Regions from separate parts of the Ruminococcus sp. 5_1_39BFAA genome, predicted to be linked through region 2. Evidence: riboswitches for the same ligand, from Rfam matches in the RefSeq annotation. Region 2 holds a riboswitch; the other holds the start of a gene.
What was found. Region 2 has a riboswitch for cobalamin ahead of ACESZH_RS17815 (Ig-like domain-containing protein). Riboswitches for the same ligand answer to the same signal wherever they lie in the genome.

Region 1 (3,197 bases), on a different contig from region 2:
GAAATGGATCTTGAGGGATATCTGGATTATATGGGGAGAGAGAAATTTGCATCCTCCACGATTTCCAGAAGCGTAGCATCCATGAGAGCTTTTTTTCAATATCTGTTTAAAGAAAAAAAGATCGAAAAGGACCCGTCAGATGGGCTGAAGCCGCCTAAGGTGGAGAAAAAGATGCCGGAGATCCTTACGGTTCAGGAAGTGGATGCACTTTTGCAGCAGCCGGATCTCTCAACACACAAGGGAATCCGTGATAAGGCTATGCTGGAGCTTTTGTATGCTACAGGGATGCGAGTCAGCGAGTTGATCCATCTGGAAACCCAGGATGCCAATCTGCAGTTTGGGTATGTAACCTGCCATGAGAACGGGCGGGAGAGGATCATTCCTATTGGGAATGTGTGCAGGGAAGCGCTGCTTCTCTATATGGAAAAGGCACGGAATGCTTTTGTGAAGGAAGATAGTGAAAAGGTTCTGTTTACTAATTGTTCAGGTAAGGCGATGAGTCGTCAGGGCTTCTGGAAGATGCTGAAGGGCTATGCAGACGATGCCGGGATCAAGCGGGACATCACACCTCATACGCTTCGCCATTCTTTTGCAGTCCATATGCTGCAGAACGGAGCCGATATCAAGAGCGTTCAGGAAATGCTGGGTCATTCCGACATTTCCACCACACAGATTTATCTGAGTATGAATATGAGCAAGATGCGCGATGTGTACATGAAGGCGCATCCGAGAAGTTGAAAGAATACGAGAATACGGGATACAGGAGAAAATTAGCGTACAGTATTGATTTATCAGATATTGTTTGCTATACTATCTATCGATTAAGTACTTTCAGTGACTGGCAGAGCAAAGGTCTGCTGGTTTAAAAGGGAATTAGGTGCGAATCCTAAACGATCCGGTCACTGTAAACAGGGAGCGAGATCATGTAATCCATTGCGTGTATACGTGAGAAGGAATGATCGAACGATGAACTGTGAGTCAGGAAACCTGCTGAGAGTGTTGGTAAATGGCTTCCGAAGAAAGCACGCATTTACAGAAAATACGAACTGTTTTTTGAACAGTAAATTTTTCATGCAAACAGCGTCTACTCTCATTGGGGGTGGGCGTTTTTGTATGGCAGAAAAACATAATATGATACCTGGCCAACTGGTGCGGAACAGGATGGAGAGGCTCATATAAAAAGAGGAGGATGATGAAATGAAATTGAGAAAGCAGAAACTGTTATCACTTTTTATTGCAGCTACACTGGCAACAACTCCCGCCATTTCCGCAAATGTGGTATGTGGGGAAGAGTTTGTTGCGGAGGAGACCGCAGCAGAAGGCACTATAGCGGAAGAAGCAGAGGCAGCCGTCAGTGAAGAGTTTACGGAAGAAGCAGACACCCTTGGAGAAGAATTTGTAGATGCCCCGGAAGAATTTGCGGAGAATTCAGAAACAGGACAGGCAGAGGTGTTTGAATCTGAAAGTGAAGCGGAAGCACCTACAGTAGAGTCGGTAGAGGCACTGATTGGAGCATTGCCCGAGTTGAGCAATGTTACAGAAGAAAAGCGTCAGGATATCGAAGCTGCACTTGCTGCTTATAATCAGCTCAGCACTGAGGATCAGAAAAAAGTGGACGAGGATATGGGAAATAAAAGCAGCCAGTCCTACGGACGTGATCTGGAGACTGCGGTTTGGGGACTTAAGGTGCTGGAACAGGTTGATACATCCACAACTTTGCCGGACGGTATCTACGATGCTTCTACAAGCCCTGCTTTAAGCAGTGAGTACAGCAAGGGAAAGAGTAATTCTTCCCGTCAGAAGCCATGGTCTTTAAAGGACGTGACTGTGAAAAACGGGCAGGCAGTAGCAACGGTTATGGTGCAAAGTACTGGCTATACCAGTATCCGTACCAATGGTCAGACTTATGAAAAGACCAACACCAGTGGAAATTCTGAATTCGCAAATGTCCCGGTTGATTTAAACGGAGCCATGTACATAGCTGCCTATTCCACATCCATGAAGGGGGAGATCGCCTTTACGGTGACAAACACCATCGATGAGCCAAAGTGCACTCCCATTGCGGACTCTGCCATAACCAACACGACAGCGATGTTTAAAGTAATAGATGCCTTTATTATGGAAGATGCGAGCGGGAAGTTCCTGTATGTGACGCTCAGCGGCACAGGATATCAGGAATTGTTCAAAGGTACCTATGAGGAAGCGGTAGCTACCGGAGATGACGCCAGTAAATGGATTGTGGGCAGTAAGAGAGCTGACGGAAAGGGATTTGATGGAAAATATCAGTTTGCCATCCCGATTTCTGCAGACGACGGTTATATGCAGATCCAGGCTTTGTCCAATTCCCATAAAAAGGATGGCCATTGGTGGTATCCGAGATACCTTCGTCTGGACCAGAGTGCACTGACACTGGAGAGCGGCGATTACAAGGAAACGTTTGATCTTACAGTTACAAATAATGTGAAAATGTTTTTAGTCAAAGAAGCTGATCTGACGATCGTGGGAGGACCACACAGCAATGGTTATCAGATTACTTCCGATGTAACAATGGGAAGCACATCCTTTGACAAGGCATTTATCGGAACGGCTGCTAAAGCAGAAGACTCAGAGGAGACCATCGACCTTTCTGAGGATAAGAAGTTCCATTTTACAGTAGAAAATATTGTAGGTACAGGAAACGATGCCAGTATCCATAGCATACTCGACGATCCAACTGTAATCTCTTTCCATTCCGTGAAAAATGACATATGGTATGAAAGAATATTCAGTTATAACAAGGCAGACAGAACCCTTGTGATCGACGAAAGCAGCAAAGCAGATTATACGGCAGTGGATGCAGCGCTTGCAACTGTTCCGGAGGATTTAAGCATCTATACAGAAGCCACTGCGGCAGAGGTAACAACTGCAAAGAATAATGTAAAGACCGGACTGTATGCTTCCCAGCAGGAAAAGGTAGATGCCATGGCAAAGGCAATCCGGGATGCAGTTGCAGCATTGAAAAAGAAGCCGGAAGAGGAACCAAGCGTGACACCGCCTGCACCAACGGAAGCACCGAAGCCCACCGTGACGCCGGAACCCACCGCGACTCCTCAGCCAACCGTAACTCCGAAGTTAGAGATGAATGCTGTTTCCGTGCCGCTGCAGGTAAAAAAATCTACCAGTGCCATTAAGGTAAGCGGTCTTAACGCGGGCGAAAA
Region 2 (3,197 bases):
ATTGAAGCCGATCGATTATGTGGACAGCGATAAGGATGTCGTGGTTACTGCTTTTTCCAAGGCAGACAATGCGGTGGAAGGCTCTGTGAAAATTACGGTTAAACCCAATCCGGCTGATGTGGAAAAGGTTAACAATGTAATAAGTCTTATAGAGGCTATCGGATCTTCCGTTGATGATGTCACCTTTACACCGGAATGCAAAGCAAGGATAGATGCTGCGGCGGCGGCTTGGACTGAGCTTCAGAGTGATGGGAAGCTGGCTGCGCAGGTGAGCAAAAATAAAGTGGACTTTTTGTCAAATGCTAAGGAGAGATACGCTCTGCTGGAAGCAACAGCGACACCGACACCGGAACCTACAAAAGAACCGACACCTACCCCCACAGAAATACCGACGCCGGAACCTACAAAAGAACCGACGCCGGAACCCACAAAGGTGCCCGAGCCGCAGCCAACAGAAGCACCTGCACCGCAACCGACAGCAGTGCCGACAATGGAGCCGACACCAATACCGACGGTAACTCCAGTACCTGCCCCCATCAGGCAGACAAAGGCATCTGCAAATAAGATAGCGATCAAATGGACAAAGGATAAAAATGCTTCAGCAGGCTACCGTATTTATATAAAAGGCGGAGCTTTTAAGTCATTTAAGAAAGTCACGGACGTTTCAAAGAGTAAGACGTCTTACACGATCAGTAAAGTATCAGGAAAGGCTCTTGCTGTGGGACAGAGTTATTCCATAAAGGTAGTATCTCTGCGGAAAAAAGGCAGCAAGAAGGTGGAAGGAAATCAGCAGGTTTTAAAGACTGCGTCAACTCTGCCTGCACAGCCTGTCTTTACTTCGGCAAAGAAAGCAAAAGCTGGGGTTATAAGCCTGAAATGGAAGAAAGCTGCCGGGGCTCAGGGCTTTGAAGTTCAAATGAGTACAAAGGAGAAGTCCAAATACAAAACCATTAAGTCTACGTCTGCCAAGACCAGAAGCCTTACGCAGAAAAATCTGAAAAAGGGACAGACATATTATTTCAGGATGCGAAGCTTTAAAAAGGTCGGAAGTACGGTATACTACAGCTCATGGTCAAAGAGTGTGAAAGCAAAAGCATAAAAAATAGCTGAGCCGTAGAGCGAAGCCATTTGCCGCGGTGCGATTTGCGGAGCAAATTGAGGCACGTTTCGGATAAAATCCGGGCCGTGCCTTTTTCCTGTTTTTTCCTTGACAGAAGAGAGCTATTATGGTAAAAATATACTATAAAAAACAAAATATTCAGGCATGTTCTGCTATTTTTAGCAGTTAATCAGGAAGTCGGTGAGAATCCGACACAGCTTTTCTCTACTGTATTAGGGACGAACGCAGCAAGATGCCACCGGAATATATCATTCCGGGAAGGCGCTGTCAGTAGGATGATCTTAAGTCAGGATATGAACATGTTTAAGAAGGCCCATAGAAAAGATGGGGTTTCTTTTTTGTGTTACAAAAAGAAAAGGAGGTAACTAAATGAAAAAGAAGTGGCTAAGCTATTTGTTATCACTTGCAATGGTCACCAGTACATTTTCTCCGGCCGCTGTCAATGCGGAGGATTGGTTTTCGGCAGAGGAAGTGCAGGAATCAATCGGAGAATATGAGCAAAGTCCGGTTGAAGAAAATTATTACACGGAGGATTCCTATGGTTTTGAGGGTGAGGATGTAGAACCATATGGAGAGGATGTGTGGGAGGAAGCTGGAGAAAGTGATTCCCAGAATTTCCTTGATTTTGCCGATGAAGAAATAACGGAATATGCTGTCACAGAAGAGGAGGGTGATGATACACCAGCCCAGGAGCTTCCGGAAGTATCCCGTACCGTATATTATTATGTTCCGGTTTCTGCTCCGGGCAGCACCAGTTACAAATATATTTATCCAAAAGATTATTTTGAAAATGGTTCCGAATATACCTATGATGAACCGATTGCCGTAAAGTCTGATTCTTCAAGATGGTTTAACGGACAGATCATAGCAGAAGTAACAAATACTTTTGAGACACAGAAATGGATCATCACTGCCAAGGATCAGGACGGCAATGCTGTGGAAAGCATCGCTCTTGAAATTGTTGGAGTTGCCTTAAAAGCATCTGTTACGAATTCCGATGATTTTTTTGTAAGTGAAAAAGGCAATGAGTTTACTTATGTATATGATGAAGCAGATACAGAGCTTGTAACGGCTCATGTCGATACAGAGGTTTATATTGGCGGCGAAAAGGTGGAAGAGCTTCCGGAAGGAATGGAACTGAAATGGTATTTAGGAAATACCACTAATCTTACCTCTGATGGACAGGGAAACATTACTCTCAATAAAGTGAATACAAATGCATATGTGTATCCCTTTGTTTCACTTAAGGAAGGCAATAACAATTATTGGGACGGAGCATATGCCAGTCTGAGATTTATTGTTTACCCAAGACGTATGCAGTTTTCTGAAAGTGTTTATACACTCTCCATGCCGGAGGATGGATATATTTCGGCTCCCACAAAGTTTTCTTGGGGAGACTCCATGTATTCCGGATCAGAGTGTACATTAAGTTGTCTGGATCCTGATATTGTGGATGTGAGTCTTTCCTATTCCACGATCAGTGTGACACCAAAGAAAACAGGAACTGCCCGTGTACTTGCACAGTGGAATACAGATCCGACAAATTGTACAATTTTCAAGATTCAGGTTCTTGGTGTCAGCGTTGCGGCAGCAGACGGTTCTGACAACAAATATATCTACCTCGATCCTGCTGATGAGACAGTTGTACCGCAGCTTCAGTTAAAAGCGCAGGGAACAAAAAGATCTGAAGCCTTTACCTGGAGCAGCAGTGATGAAACTGTTGCAACAGTTGACGAGACAGGACTTGTAACAGGCTTAAAGGAAGGTCCGGTTACCATTTATGCAGTCTCTTCTTTATCCACAGAGGAGCTGACCGTAAAGGGTGCTGTTCGTCTTGAGGTCATTGAAAATAAAAAACCATACTTAAGCGATATGTCCTTCTACAGTTCAAATATGTTTGAGGGATGGACAGGAAATAATTCCAATTTCCGTGCATCTCAGTATGACTATGACATTAAGATCAAGACAAACAATAATACATTATCTATTTTCAGGTTTACGCCATACTTTGATTCAGAGAAATTTAATGCTGTATTATCAACTCAGGAATACGGCGGGGCTTACATTGAAACAGTAT

Region 1: another riboswitch for cobalamin. It lies ahead of ACESZH_RS15590 (Ig-like domain-containing protein); the one in region 2 lies ahead of ACESZH_RS17815 (Ig-like domain-containing protein).

Annotation. Positions count from the first base shown of each region.
Region 1 covers NZ_CAXSVO010000016.1:30,935-34,131, reverse strand. Annotated here, with positions in the region: gene xerD (site-specific tyrosine recombinase XerD) at 1-738, shown strand, start outside; cobalamin riboswitch at 816-1,010, shown strand; gene ACESZH_RS15590 (Ig-like domain-containing protein) at 1,198-3,197, shown strand, end outside.
Region 2 covers NZ_CAXSVO010000022.1:29,474-32,670, forward strand. Annotated here, with positions in the region: gene ACESZH_RS17810 (hypothetical protein) at 1-1,099, shown strand, start outside; cobalamin riboswitch at 1,249-1,437, shown strand; gene ACESZH_RS17815 (Ig-like domain-containing protein) at 1,490-3,197, shown strand, end outside.